DNA from 2 places in the Terribacillus sp. JSM ZJ617 genome. Region 2 is predicted to be linked to the other one. Evidence: riboswitches for the same ligand, from Rfam matches in the RefSeq annotation. Region 2 holds a riboswitch; the other holds the start of a gene.
What was found. A riboswitch is a leader RNA that binds a small molecule or an ion and turns the genes downstream of it on or off. The one in region 2 is predicted to bind S-adenosylmethionine.
Positions count from the first base shown of each region.

Region 1: another riboswitch for S-adenosylmethionine. It lies ahead of ACH6C1_RS14990 (homoserine dehydrogenase); the one in region 2 lies ahead of sfnG (dimethylsulfone monooxygenase SfnG).

Region 1 is NZ_JBISEQ010000004.1:280,327-288,218, forward strand. Features, by position in the region: gene ACH6C1_RS14975 (GNAT family N-acetyltransferase) at 1-377, shown strand, start outside; gene ACH6C1_RS14980 (zinc ribbon domain-containing protein) at 581-2,179, shown strand; gene ACH6C1_RS14985 (zinc ribbon domain-containing protein) at 2,216-3,040, opposite strand; gene ACH6C1_RS14990 (homoserine dehydrogenase) at 3,207-4,337, opposite strand; SAM riboswitch class I at 4,421-4,517, opposite strand; gene ACH6C1_RS14995 (ThiF family adenylyltransferase) at 4,589-5,599, opposite strand; gene ACH6C1_RS15000 (thiazole synthase) at 5,599-6,363, opposite strand; gene thiS (sulfur carrier protein ThiS) at 6,367-6,570, opposite strand; gene thiO (glycine oxidase ThiO) at 6,567-7,685, opposite strand; gene ACH6C1_RS15015 (thiamine phosphate synthase) at 7,669-7,892, opposite strand, start outside.
Region 2 is NZ_JBISEQ010000003.1:7,350-15,241, reverse strand. Features, by position in the region: gene ACH6C1_RS11585 (zinc-dependent metalloprotease) at 1-501, opposite strand, end outside; gene dhaK (dihydroxyacetone kinase subunit DhaK) at 716-2,458, opposite strand; SAM riboswitch class I at 2,586-2,690, shown strand; gene sfnG (dimethylsulfone monooxygenase SfnG) at 2,790-3,872, shown strand; gene ACH6C1_RS11570 (DUF4317 domain-containing protein) at 4,158-5,342, shown strand; gene ACH6C1_RS11565 (SDR family NAD(P)-dependent oxidoreductase) at 5,407-6,201, opposite strand; gene ACH6C1_RS11560 (helix-turn-helix domain-containing protein) at 6,204-7,232, opposite strand; gene ACH6C1_RS11555 (bifunctional metallophosphatase/5'-nucleotidase) at 7,622-7,892, opposite strand, start outside.

The DNA of each region.
Region 1 (7,892 bases), on a different contig from region 2:
AGATAGAGGCATACCTTCGTTCCGGAAGCAGTTTTATTGCAGAAATAGGCAATCAAATCTCCGGCATCTATGTTCTATTGCAGACTAAATCAGACACCGCGGAAGTAGTTAATATTTCAGTAAGAGAAGCCGATCAAGGAAAGGGTGTCGGTAAAAAACTCATCCACCACGCCATTGGGCAAGCCCGCATACAAGGCTATGCTAAATTGGAAGTAGGGACAGGCAATTCAAGTATAGATCAAATCGCCTTCTACCAAAAATGCGGTTTCCGAATGAAAACAATAGATCATGATTTCTTTCTTCGCAACTATGAAGAACCTATTTTTGAAAATGGTATTCAGTGCCGGGATATGGTCCGTTTTGACTACAACCTGTAAACGGCTTTAATTCTTGTTTAATTTGTATTATCAATTTCTACGGTCACCAAGGTCCTTTTGACTGGATTTCTTTAATAAAACTTCCATTTTTCCAATTTAATTCCCTTAACCATCTAGATATTTAGTAGGATAAGATTATAATAATAATGCTGTCTTTATTATTTTTATACTATTATCCTGATGAGACAGGGAAAGGAGAACTTATGAAGTTCTGTAAAGAATGCGGTAAAGAACTGAAGCCCGGCGCCCAGTTCTGTAATAACTGCGGCACAAGCGCAAGCGGAACACCCACTCCCCAGCGCCAGCAGCAAGCCGCGCCCAAGAAGAAAATGAGTAAGAAGAACAAGATCATCCTAGCGAGTGTCATCGCAGTACTGATTATCTTGTTTGCCGGCTACAAGACTGGAGAAGCAATGACCAGTAAAGATAAGGTGATCGACGAGTTTGAAACGGCTTTAGCAGAGAAAGATGCAAAGAAACTTGCGAAGGTCCTTACTACAGATGATAAAGAGCTCAAGATTGATGAGGATTCCGTACAGGGACTCATAGCTTACTACAATGAAAATCCGGAAGAATTGGACATTTTAGTAGCGGATATGAGAAGCCAAACAGAGGAAACAGTTGCGTATGCCACTGGTCCTATCCACCTTTCTAAGGATGGGAAAAAACTTCTTCTGTATGATAATTACGAAATTAACGTTCAGCCCTATTACATAACTCTATCTACTGCTTATAAAGATACGGTGCTTAAAGTAGATGGGAAAGAAGTTGGGCAAGCAGACGCAGATGATTTCGAAAAGACATACGGCCCATTTGTACCAGGTACTCACGAAGTATCAGCTGAACTGACACACGATATGATAGAAATGGCTGCAACAGAAAGTATGGACCTCTACAGCGAGGATACGAACCCATACAGTGACCTGCAGGTGGAAGGTTCTATAACAGAAGATACGAGGAAACAAATCATGGATCAGATCAATGCGGTCGGTGATCAGCTGGCAAATGCCAAAGCTGCCAAAGACACAAGTCTGCTAAAAGATGCCGGAAAACCATTTAAGCAGATGGTCCAAGACGAAATCGACAGTTTGGATTCTTGGGATTATTCCTACGAGGGTTCCTACCTATCATCGGAATTCGACCTGGATACATTTAATGTAACCAAATTGGACACCGGCTGGGCGGTAACAGCGGACGTCAGCCAAACATTCAATGAAGCAGAAATTTATGATGAATCGACAGCTGATTTAGAGAAGCAGTCCCACGAACTGAGTTACGTCATGGTTTATGACGAAAAAGCAAAGAAATGGCAAGCATATGATGCCGATTATTCCTATTTCAGCTCCATCGGTGATAACACCGAGATAGTGGAGAACAAGAAGCCTACGGTATATGAAGCGGATGGATCCAGTAAATCCGATGAAACAAAAACGGCTGGCAGCAGTGCTGAAGGAGATATTCCTGACACAGCAGTCACATTGATGGACAACTACCTGCATGGCTTAATAGACGCAATTAATGATGATAGTTTCAGCAGCGTTTCTCCATATATGGCAGAAGGATCAGCGTTATACGAATCCCAACAGACACTTGTTGATAATTTGACATCCAAAAGCATCACAGAATCCCTGGATGATTACGAGATTACCAGCTATGAAGAAGACGGTGATTCGGCAACTATCACAACAAAAGAAACAATTACAATCTCATACAGCGACGGCACGTCCGAACAACAAGATTATGATTGGACATACACAGCAGAGAAATCGGGAGACGATTGGAAGCTGACGAATATTGAGTAAAACAAAAGAGACAGGATTTCCTGTCTCTTTTCCTAATTAAAAGATTGAAAATTGATTCATGAGTTCTTCCATTTGTTCTATTAGTTCTTCCAGATACATTCTTTGAGCAATATACAAAACAATCATTGTGCAGATAGTCACAAATAAAGAGCTGTATACAATATCCAAGCCACTTCTGCTATCACGATATAGGCTAACCAACACAAGCACTGGAACAATGAAAAAGGTACCAACGAAACCAATAGTAGTAAACCACAAGAAAAGATTAATGTTTACTAGTGCAAGCAGGAAACCTAATGCTACTAATCCTAGGAAAGGAATTAAATAGCTCCCGTACCTAACTATTATAGATTTGAAGCTTGTTTCAATCTTTGAGAGTTTGCTCGCAGCAAATACCAAAACTGCCACCACGAAAACAAAAAACGCAAAGAAAATGAACGGCTTGATAGCAAACTCGACAAATGATAACTCAATGTCTAGTTCATCCGCACTTAGCATGTCTCCAAAAAGAGGTACAGTGCTTATTTCCTTTAATAAATTCTTCATCCCGATATAAACTGTCAATCCTAAAAACACAGCGAAGAGAATCATCGTGATGATGCTATTCGTCAGATTGCTAACACCGTAGCGCTTACCTGAGCTAAATGGGTGTTTAATCACATCAGCAAAATAATGGAAAAATGATAATGATGCCTGTTTTGTGACCTCAAGGTACTCATTCGCCTTGGCACTTTCACCCGATAAAACTGCCTCTTGCTGTGTGTGACCTGCTGCAGTTTGCCCTTGCAAAGCCGCACCGCAATTCTCGCAAAACTTACTCCCCTCTGTATTGTTGTGTCCACATGACGGACAAGCTACCATAAAATCTACCCCTTACCTAAAATATTGCACATTTCTCTATGTACTTCCTCATTATACAAAAAATAGGCCAAAAGAGGCAGTACTTATCAGAATAAGCATGTAAAAAGGCATATATAAGTCATCATATGTACACCTTCTTTTTTGTCCATCTTATCAACTTCCTACATTAAGCCTCTGCCTTAGCCTGTGCTCTTGCGGCAAGTCGATAATAGCGACCATCAGATGCAACGACGTTTTCTCCGTGAAGAAGAACTGTCTCACCAGACGGCAAGTGAACAAAAGGAACTGCCTCCCGTTTCTCCGTGAATTTGATTTCGCGTTTAACATTGATTTCTTTGCGCTGATGGACGAGGTTCGCCAAGTCCTCGACGATGGCACTGGCCGTCGGCAGGGCACCGGCACCTGGCCCTTGAAGCTTCAGCTTGCCAACCAGATCACCTTCCACACATACAGCATTATCTACTCCATCCACACTGTACAGCGGGTGTCCAGCTGTTAGGATGACTGGTTCTACAGATGCCGTCACTTCTCCACCCGCATTTTCAAGCATGGCAACATGTTTAATTTTCCACCCTTGTTCTGCGGCTGCACGGATATCTTGTGAGGAAACCGAACGGATTCCCCTGCGCGTGACCTTCTCCCAATCCGGCTGGGCTTCAAATAACAAATCACTCAACACCATTAGTTTATAAAACGCATCCCAGCCATCAACATCATTGGCGGGATCTGCTTCTGCAAAACCAGCTTCCTGCGCAAGACGCAGCGCCTCTCCAAATGGAAGGCCCTTATCGTACATTTCCGTCAGAATGAAGTTAGATGTGCCATTTAAAATCGCCTCTACTTTGACGACATGGTTAATATGCAGAAGCTGCTTCAGCGTCCCAATCACCGGTACACCGCCGGCGACTGCTGCTTCATATTCCAGCCGAACACCTTTATCCTTTGCCAATTGCTTCAACTCCGCGCCCCGGGAAGCAATCAATTCTTTATTCGCCGTGATGATATGACAGCCGTGCTGGATTGCTTCCGTTAAATAACTGAAAGCAGGCTCAATTCCGACACTCGCTTCGATGATCACATCAAGATCTGATATAGAGAACAACTCCGCTGCATCGTCTGTCAGCAATGCGTCCGTCACTTGCTGCGCATACTTCTGCTTTTCCCGCACCAAGACACCTGCCACATGTACCTCCTTCCCGAAAATCGCCTGCAGGTTCTCCTGATGGGAGCGGATCGTCCTCCCTACAGCGCTTCCTACTGTGCCGTATCCTATCAATCCAATCTTCACTGCTGTCATTTGCTTTGCCTCCTCGAATGATTTTCTGCATAAAAAAAGCCTCCCTGAGAGGACAGGGAGACGAATGTACCGTGCTGTGTCTTCTCTCATCTACAGGAATTAGCACCTATACAAGTCAAAGTTACACTTGCAGGTTGCCGGGCATCATCGGGCCAGTCCCTCCGCCGCTCTTGATAAGAGTTTTGTATTCATTTGTTATGAAGGAGTTTAGCATGAATAATATATAGAGTCAACTGAAAATTCTAACAACATTACCCAACAAGACTGTCATAAAGGGAACGTGCTCGGCTTATATCGGCCACACCATGAATGATTGCTCTGCCATCAGCAAATAGGACAATTCTATGACCATTGTATTGAAAAGCCAGCAGGTATTCATTAACAGTGATCTGGTCGACTGCACAAACCCACTCTTCAGATAAAGCTCGCAGGTTCAATGATTTTTTGACGCTAGGCCTTATATGGACAGCCTCCCTTCCGCAAAGGACATCCAGTCTCGTCCGGGAGGAGCCATTCAAAAAAGGCAATCCTGCATGTGTGCCGCAGCTGGGACAACTTGAATTGCGAAGGTTTTTCACGTCCACTCTCGTATATTCCCCTGTCCAAATATCAAATGCACATAGTTCTGCCTTTACTTCCTGACCGCATAAGATTCGTAATGCTTGTGTCACTTGCATCGCCGCCACCCATTGGACAATCGGGCTGATGATTCCTGCCGTATCACATGTTTCGCTTTGCTGCGGAAGCTGTTCCAGGAGACAGTGAAGACATGGAGTATCTTTATTGGCAAGTACTGGGTAGGTTATCCCGTAGCTGCCCACACATGCACCATATAAGTACGGAATACCGTGCTTCAATGCTGCATCATTGACGATTAAACGTGTCTCGAAATTATCGGTAGCATCCACTATTACATCAGCACCTTCAATCAAGTGCTCGATATTATGGTAATCAACATTTTCAATTACGGTATGCAGCGTCACTTGCTGATTGATTGCCTGTAGTCGCTCCTTTGCTGCAGAAGCTTTCGGCAAATAGGCAGCAGCATCTTGCTCTGTATACAGCTGCTGGCGCTGGAGATTATGGAATTCAACATAATCCCGATCAATAAGCATCAGTTCTCCAATACCAGCACGCACAAGCATCTCTGCAGAAGCAGAGCCTAATGCCCCCATCCCAATTAAGACAATTTTACCGTTTTCCACCTGTGCCTGCCCATCCTTGCCGATGAACAGCTCCTGTTTCCGATAACGATCCTTCATCAGGTAAACAAACCTTCATTCGGGCTGCTAGCTACTGCGTAATTTTTTTCGGGAATTCTTCCTGCTTCAAAACCTAAACGACCTGCTTCAATAGCCAGCTTCATCGCATATGCCATTCGAACAGGGTCTGCAGCTCCGGACACAGCTGTATTCAACAAGACACCATCCGCCCCGAGCTCCATTGCATACACAGCATCTTTTGGCGAACCAATACCAGCATCAACAATGACCGGTACACTGCTCTGTTCAATGATCATACGCAGGTTGAAAGGATTGATGATACCTTTTCCCGAACCAATTGGCGATGCACCTGGCATAATCGCATGTACTCCCAGATTCACGAGCCGCTTGGCCAAGACAACATCATCCGACGTGTAAGGCAGGACAATGAAGCCCTCTTCCAACAGCATTTCAGATGCCCGCAGTGTCTCTATTGGATCAGGAAGCAATGTCCGGTCACAGCCAATCACTTCCACCTTCACCATATCGCATAACCCCGAAGCTTTAGCCAGTTTGGCAATACGAACAGCCTCTTCTGCTGTCTTTGCCCCTGCTGTATTCGGAAGTAAAGAGTACTTTTCCAGATCCAGCTGTTCCAGGAAATTTGGCTGGGATGGCTCAAAGATATCCATCCGCCTCACAGCAAATGTCAGTATCTCTGCCTTCGAAATATCGACTGCCTTTTCCTGCACCTCAAATGACGGGTATTTGCCTGTTCCCAATAATAAGCGGGAAGCAAAAGTCTTCTCTGCAATCTGTAACATTCTTCATCCTCCTCCTACAAAATGAATCAGCTCGACTTTATCGCCATTTCTAATCGGCTGCTCTGCATACGAAGCTTTATTAATGATCTCTTTGTTCAGTTCGACAATCACAATCCTTTTCTCCAGGGAAAGTGATGCTAACAGCTGAGCTATAGTCTTGATATCAGCGGATAATTCCTGCCGCCTGCCATTCAGCTGAATATTCACATCAATACCTCCTCGCCAGTGTTCAATCTATCGACACGAAATGCTTCCTTCCATTCTTCCAGAACTTCATTGCTGCTTATCAAATCACAAATCATCTTGCCCGTAGCTGGGGCAAGCAGAATGCCATTGCGCTGATGGCCAGCAGCGATATACAAGCCCTTCATTTCTGGATGCTCACCAATCAGCGGCTTGCCATCGTATGTCTGAGGTCTGAGACCTGCCCAGCTTCTGAGGAACGGCATTTTATCAACCACTGGCAGCATCTTTCTCGCTTTCTCCATGATAGTCTGTAATCCGCCAAGCGTGGGCTCGGTGCTCCAATCATTCTTGACCTTTGTTGCACCTATGATCAGCTCATTGTTGTTACGCGGAACAATATAATGCTGATCATGGAATAAACTGCATGTAAGAGGAGTTTGAGTATTCGTAACAGCAATGCACTCACCCTTCACTGGAAAAATCGGCGTCCCCAACCCAGAACGCTGGAGCAAAGCATTACTCCAAACTCCGCTGGCAATCACCACACGATGTGCTTGCCATTCTCCTTTGGAAGTCCGTAACCGATAATGAGCAGATTCCTTCACAATCTCATCGACCCTGGTATAAGCGTTAATCCGGGCACCTAGCATACGGGCAGCTGTATGGAATCCTCTGCAGGCAATTGCAGGTGTGACATGCACATCTTCTGCCATATGAAGAGCGCCAGAAACTGCTTCTGACAGACCAGGTACTTTCTTTGACACAGTTGCACGATCCAGCCATGTTACTCCTTCCAACGAAGAGAACGGAGAGTTCGTTGTTTCTTCTTCTGTAAAAACAAGCTGTAATAAACCACCTGGGCGACGTTCCATGTCTATCCCTGTCAGAGAGCGAATATCCTCTTCTGCCTGTTCATAGAGCCTTTGACTAGTACGGGCAAAGGGATAAAGCGAAGCACCGAATTCCTTATATTCTGAATGGGCACCTAGCATACCAGCTGCTGCTTGCGTCGAGCCTGATCCGACTTGGCCTGCTTCCAGCAAATCGACTTGATGGCCTGCTTTCGCTAAATAATAAGCGATTGCACTGCCGATGATACCTCCTCCAACAATTGCTACTTCAGTGGATCTCTTCAAGACGCAGACACTCCTCCCTTAATTTCTTCACGGCATCAAGCGGGTTTGCAGCAGAAAAGATACTACTCATAACAGCAACCCCTTCTAATTCAAACGCTTTCAATGAAGCCAATCGCTCCACTTCAATTCCTCCTATTGCGTATAACGGAATGTGGGTATTCTGACGGATATACCTTAAATTGGCTAATGGCTGCGGTGATTTCCCCT
Region 2 (7,892 bases):
ATCCCAGTCACGCTGTAAGTCCTGTAGCAAAGCAGAGCTATTTGATCCGCTGGACGACCATTGTCCAACAGCCTCGACGACGTAGTCCACATCATGATCACGGTTGAAAGCATTGTCTGCTTGTTCCACAATTGAAATAATCCTTTGCTGCCAATCCGGATAAGCAGCTCGATATTCTTCATCGGCAACAGCCAGGACTGTCACCTTTTGGCTGCCTGTATCCGCTATACTAAATCCGCCTGTATTACTTTCTGTCCGGTGTTTTTCCACTTCTTTTCCTTTACTGTTAAACTCGACTACATCCGTTGATTGCTCAATAGACGGTGCAGACTCCAAGTCTTTGAAATCCCCTGCTTTAGGGAGCTTGTCTCCAATATGGTCAAAACCGACTGTTTCATGGTTATGCCCATGATCATGCACTGCGTCAGCTAACGATACAGAAGGGACTGATAATAAGGACGTGATAAGCAGAGCTCCAGCAAGAATCGATTTCTTTTTCATATGAATCCTCCTTAAATAGATTTAAAGTAGAATTCTATGATTTTCTGTCAGATTCCTGTCTATCTGGATTGGGAAAGAAAGGCCTAGTTTGTCGGGAAAAGATAGCTTTTGTCACCCTCCCTTTACAAGGTTTTTGACAAAGATATACTACATACTAACCAAAGCAATCCAAAACCTGAACTAATCTAGGAAACTCACTCTCTGCTGCATAGGATTATTTCAATGCAGCAGCTAATTTAGTAAAAATGACACCCAGTGCATGCGCGCCTGCATCCGGATAACCAAGACTGCGCTCTCCTACCGTTCCAGCACGTCCCATCCGTGCAACGATTTCCTTCGTATTCTCCGCACCAGTAACAGCAGCCTCTGCGCCTTTTTTGAAGGCTGTCTTTACATCTTCATTAGCTGCAGCACTCTGCTTCCAGCTATCCGCACATGGTGCGAGTGCATCAATCAATGTCTTATCCCCGACCTCAGCTCCGCGACCAAAGGAGCGTTCTCCAATATCCTGGATTGCCGTTACGACATGCTGCAGGATATCTGCGAATTCTGTTACAGTGAGCTCTTTCTTCTCACCAGCTGCTTTTCCGGCAGCACGGAACGCGCCACCCCATATTGGTCCTGAAGCACCACCGCAATGCTCCATGATCACCATGGAAGAGGCATCAAGGAAGCTGCCAATCGTAAGGTTGTCTTCATCAAGAATATGTTTCCATTCCCGTTTCAATTGACGGAAGCCTTTTGCCACACTATTACCGAAATCCCCATCTCCAGCGTGGGTATCAAGCTTGTTGAAGGCAGCTTCATTTTCAATGATAATTTCGCTCATTTTATCCACTAAGTAGATGATGTTTTCCAGTGTAATAGAGTCCTCTTTTACTTGTGCATACGCGCTGTCTGTTTCTACCTGATAAGAAACATCCGCATTGTCTGCTGCTTCCTTAAAACTGGAAAACGCTGGCTGCTCCACAGGTCCGTCAATCTTGAGAGCTGGTGTATCTGATTCACTGGAGAGCAGAGTGCGCAGCTCATCATCAAGTGACATAATCGTTACCGACACACCTGCCATATCGATACTAGTCATATAGTTGCCTACGAATATCCGATTTATTTTGATATTCCGTTCAGCAAGCTCACGATTGACAGATTGATTGAACAGATACAATTCTTGTAATGGTGTTCCGCCAAATCCGTTAATCAATAAAGCCGCATCTTCCTCTGGCTGTCCTTCCTTCAGCAGATCCTCGACCATCCGTTTGGCTAATTCGTTGGCTGATAGAACCTTTTCCCGTCGGATACCAGGTTCCCCATGGATACCGACGCCATACTCCATTTCATCCTCTGCAAGCTTGAAGGTCGGTTCACCACCTGGCAATGTGCAGGATGTCAAAGCAACACCGATACTGCGTGTCCGAGAGACAGCTTTTTCCGCTACCGCTTTTACCTGCTGTAAGTCACGCCCTTCAGCCGCAGCTGCTCCAGCGACTTTATGTACAAGTACGACTCCAGCAACACCACGTCTTCCAACTGTATACAGACTATCCTCCACTGCGATATCATCATCTACCTTCACATGATCCACTTCCAGCCCATCTTCCTTAGCGAGGTGGGCCGCGTTCTTGAAGTTCATAATATCCCCGCTGTAATTCTTGATGATAAGAAGCGTACCTTTCTCTCCTGCCGTCTCCTTGATAGCTTGATAAACTTGTATTTGGGAAGGCGAAGCAAACATATCGCCACATACCGCTGCATCCAGCATGCCTTCCCCGACAAAGCCTGCATGGGCAGGCTCATGCCCGCTTCCTCCCCCACTGATTAAGGTAACCTTATTTGTCTGTAATTGTTTTCGTTTGATCACTTTATACTTCTTCAATAATTCGAGTTCCGGGTGAGCCAATACCAGCCCGTGACACATCTCCAGGACAACATCCTCTGGTCGGTTAATGATTTTTTTCATTGGTTATCCTCCTCTAATACAAAGCGAAAGTGTCTTTCTACCTCCAGCTTAACAGAACAATCCAGCAATTGCACAAACTAGGTTGACAAGTCTGAATACTTTGTTTACAATCACTAAAAAAATAGTTTTCTTATCAAGAGAGGCGGAGGGACTGACCCAGTGAAGCCTCGGCAACCGACTGTTACCAGCACGGTGCCAATTTCAGAAGGATATTACATCCTGAAGATGAGAAGCGTGAACGGATGGTAGTTACATACCCGCAGCCCTTCTCTTTTATGGAGAAGGGCTGTTTTCGTACACTCTTGATAAGTGAGCTGCTGGAGGGTAAAGGATGACGAAAGTGAAATTTGCATATTGGGTACCGAATGTGAGCGGCGGGCTAGTCATATCCAAGCTGCCGCAGAAAACGGACTGGAGTTTTGCAGCGAACAAACGCTACGCGCAAATCGCTGAGCAGAACGGCTTTGAATATGCCCTTCTGCAAACACGTTTTATCGCAAGCTACGGCGCTGATAAACAGCTCGAAGCAATAACCCTCGCCTCTGCCCTAGCAAGCGTCACCGAAAAATTGAACCTAATCTCGGCAGTCCATCCAGGTCTTTGGCATCCAGGCGTCTACGCCAAAATGCTCGCTACACTGGACCATATTAGCGGAGGTCGCGCCGCTGTCAATGTTGTCAGCGGCTGGTTCAAACAGGAATTCATCAGCTACGGCGAGCATTGGCTCGATCATGATGAACGATACCGGCGTTCCGAAGAGTTCATCCGTGTGCTCCGGGCATTGTGGGAGGAAGAACAAGCTACCTATCGAGGAGACTTTTACAGGCTATCAGACGCCCCTTTGAAACCAAAACCAGAAAAGCAGATTCCGATATTCCAAGGCGGCAATTCCGATGTGGCTCGTGACATGGCTGCTCGTGTTTCCGATTATTATTTCATGAACGGCAATACACTCGAAGGCTTCCAGCAGCAAATCCAAGACGTGAAAGCCCGTGCAGCCAATCAAGGCCGTGATGTAAAGTTCGCTGTAAACGGCTTCGCCATCGTCCGTGACACAGAAGAAGAAGCTGTATCCCTGCTTCGTGATATTGTGAGCCATGCCGATACGGAAGCAGTCGAAGGCTTTCGTGAGTCCGTCAAGGACGCTGGTCAAGCAACCCAAAGCAAGCAAGGCATGTGGGCAGACTCTTCCTATGAGGATCTTGTTCAATATAATGACGGTTTCAAAACCGGTCTGATAGGTACGGCAGAACAGGTAGCTGACCAGATCATTCGTCTTAAACAAATTGGTGTTGACCTCGTCTTAACTGGCCATTTCCATTACGAAGAAGATCTGGAGCGCTTCGGCCGTGAAGTCATTCCACTTGTACGTGAGAAAGAAGCAGCACTGGAAGATGTGACACAGCCCATTTGATATGGGCTGTTTTAACTTAATAAGCTTCCATGATAGCAGATTATTTATACTATTTTTTTAGCTCTCTATTTCTTTCACAAAAATAAAACTAGATTTTCCTCGTTTGTTTAGAAGCAAATCATCTCTTAGTATTTGGCTTCATTTGAAACTCCTTATACTCATTACTTGAACTTCTAATCTTATTTATTTCAAAAACCTACATTAAAAGTCCCGTTTCGCAATCTATCTCTATGTTAAAATAAGTGAACATGCTTTTCACTCTATCAATAAGGAACGGGAAACGATATGAATAAAAAGGACATCGCAACGATTCGCAGGCAATTTAAAAAAGGCAATGATAAACTTAAAATCTCTGATATTTTCAACGTATATATCATGAAAGAATCCAGTGACATCTATCATCACGAAAGTATGCCGTTTGGCATGCTGGATGAAGATCAACAGGAGTTGTTCTTGGGCAATTTCAAAAAAGTACTAGCAGGTCAGCCTGATGAGAAACTATTTGAACTGAAATTCAAACGGGATGTGGAGGACAGCAGCCAATTCATCCTGCACCGCGGCTTACTAACAAATGATGTAGAAGAATGGACGAACGACATGCTGAAGCTTGTTGCTAAGATGCTGGAAGACAGACAGTATGAGCATGATGTGGTCATCTCATTCATCAAGGCAGAATACCTGAAAGCCCAGAAACGCCAGGGTGATGATCAAGAGGAAAGCGCCAATGATACAATGTACTCCCACTCCTTCCTGCTATGCAGTATCAACAAGACACAGGAACCGAAAAAAGAATTGGAATTTGATTATGTGGAAAGGGAATTCAAGTACAATGTCACAGTAAATCCTGTTATCAATCTGCAAGCACCGCTATCAGGATTCTTATTCCCATGCTTCAACGACAGCGCCGCTGATGTGAATCATGTGCTCTACTCTACAGCAAAAGCATTCGAGCCAGACACGGCATTTATCGAGGATGTTTTAAATGCTGAAGAAATCATGACTGCAAGAGATGATAAAAGTGTCTTTGAAGAGATAGTCAAAGATATAACTGGCGATCAGCTTAATACCTCTGCCCTTGCTAGTGTATATGAGGAAATCAATCGTGTAGTAGAAGAAAATGAAGAAGATGAAGCACCGAAGCTTGATAAACAGGATATCCAGCGCGTCCTGACTATGAGCGGCGTAGAAGACGTGACCCCGGAAAAAGTAGAAACTGCTTATCAAAAGGTTATTGACGATGAGAAATATGAAATGAAGGCAACCAGTGTATTGCCGAAGTACAATTCCAAATCCATTAAAATCAAAACGAAGGTTGCCAATATCGCAATAAGCCCAGAAGATCTGCGTTATGTACGGCAAGTTGTTTTCAATAACAAACGCTGTATTATGATTGAGGTTGAGGAAGACACTGTTATTGAAGGGTTTAAGATGGCGGAGGAAGCTTTGGTCAACAAAGTAAATGAAGAATAAGCAGAGTTCATCGGAACTCTGCTTTTTGTTTTGCTATGAGCGTTCATATAGTTGCTCTTTCCTATCAATAAATAGTCGGAATCATTCCTCCATCCATACGGATTGGTGATCCCTTAAAAGCAGAAGCATATGGACTGCACAAGAAAGCAGCTAGTCTTCCTACCTCGGTTGGTCTGATAAATCGCTGTATGGCAGATTGGGGTTGATTATGGATCATAAAATGTTTTTCTTTTTCTGCAAATGTCATCTCTTCATTAGCGTATATTCCCTCGATAATTTGCTGCACATTTTCAGAAAGAGTAGGCCCAGGCATAATTGTATTAATTGTAACTTCGGATCCTTTTGTCAGCATTGATATGCTTTTAGCTAAGGATAAAAGCATAGATTTTGTCATACCATATTGAGGCATCAGCCCCGAAGGCATTATGGCTTCCTCACTTGCTATGAAGATAATGCGGCCATCATTCTTTTCCAACATTTTTGGCAAATAATATTTGGACAAGCTATTTGCAGCTAGTACGTTGGTACGGAAGTATTTCTCCCATATTTCATCGGTTATATCTTCGTATTGCATAATTTCATAGATACCCATGCTGTTAATTAAAATATCTACATAAGGAAACTTTTCTAATAATGCTTCTCTTTGTTGCATATCAACAATGTCGGCTGCAGCATTTTGCGGAGAAGTTGTGGGATAAGCTGATTTGATTTCCTTGACTATTTGTTCTGCTTCTTCGTTATTCCGACCATTTACAAGCACGTTTACTCCTTCCTTAGCCAGTTCTAATGCAATTGCCTTCCCTATGCCTTTTGTAGAACCAGTAACTAATGCAGTTTTATTGTTTAATCCCATTTCCATTTTTATTTCTCCTTTGATATCATTTTAAGCTGTTTCATTTTATGTTCAGCTCGCCATTTCAAGGGTGTATTTCCTTCCCAGAATCGGAATGCCCGATAGAATGAGCTTTGATCTTTATAACCTAAAAGAAAAGCTACCTCTTTAAGATCTAAAGATGGATCTGCTAAATATTCCCTTGCCTGCTTGTGGCGCACATCTCTTACTAGTTCCTTAAAGCTGGTTTGTTCACCAGTCAGCCGCCGTTGTAAGGTTCGTTCGCTCATACCCAACTCACCTGCTACATCTTGTAAGTCTAGTTTTTCCTTCGTTAAGCTGCGTTCTAAAATCCACTTAACTATTTCCTTCAAAGAGTTACTGCGTCTATGCTTTTTTAATGTTTCGTCCAATACTGGGGTTAAAATCTTCAGTAATTCATCATTGTAAGAAACAAATGGATGATCAAGTTCTCTTCTATCCAGTATTAATCGGTTGCGTTCTGCCCCCACTTGAATAGGACAACCAAAGTAATTCTCAAGCACTTGTACGTGAATCATTGAGTGTGTAAATTCTACTGAAGTTGCTTTTATAGGTAACCCAGTGCCGCGACGTCCTAGTTCCAGCAGAAATACAAGTAATGTTCCAATCAGTACTAGCGGAATAGGTTGATCGGTGTTCTGCCAACCAATTTCAATCGTGCATTTCCTTCCTTCTTCTACAATTCGAATATTTTCCGGAGGGCACATTTTTTTGTAACGGGCCATCCTGTTAAGAGCATCTCTGTAGTCACGAGCATGATAAGCTGCCAGGACAGGTGGTGGATATTGAGTAGTTTCAATGACTTGGGGAAGCATAAGCATTCCATCTTCTTTGTCCCCCATAATGTCGGAAAAAGCTCTCCATATAGCGATATATTGTTCCGTAGTCACCTCTGAATCTGTGATCACAGTGAGTGGCATTTTTGCTTTTCTAACTACCTCTTGAGCCGAAATCCCAAGCTGTGTAAATCCTGCCCAGAGTCCATCCGGAATCCTAATATAACTATGTAAAGTCATATATGTACCTCTCTATCTATCAACCCATTATTGCAGATAATGAATCAGCATGATCAGTTAAGGCGATAGTAATTTTTATTTTAAATATTTTTTCTAATTAAGTAATTAGCATTCAGCGACAATACACTTGTAATAGACGTCAATATTACGCTACACATAAATGGTTACCTTTCTAAATAAGTGTACTTTATTAAAAGGATGAATTTCTGTGTTATTTTAGATGCGTGTTGTTTAATGAGAATAGACTTTGATCCTTTAGTTCCAAACAAGATACCCTCAATGGTTGTAAACCTAAGCTGACGCTCAGCAACAGTCACAGCAATCATGAATAGTGTCCTTATTAATACAAACAAGGATGCTGCGCGTTGCAGCATCCTTGTTTGTATTAATTAAGCTTTCGCTTTCTTTCTCTTAAAGATAAAGAGAACTGCACCTGCTGCAAGCAACACTGCTCCCGCCAGCATGTACGTATACATATTCGTAGCGGTTTTTGGAAGCTTACTTCCACTGCTGATCGGGCTAGTTTTGTCATCAGAAACGTTTACAATACTGCCACCTGAGTTGCTGCCGTCACCGCCATTATTTTGACTGCTCGGCGGTGGTGTGCTGTCTTTATCGTCTGGATTATCTTTATCTTCGTCTGAAGGTTTATTATCATCT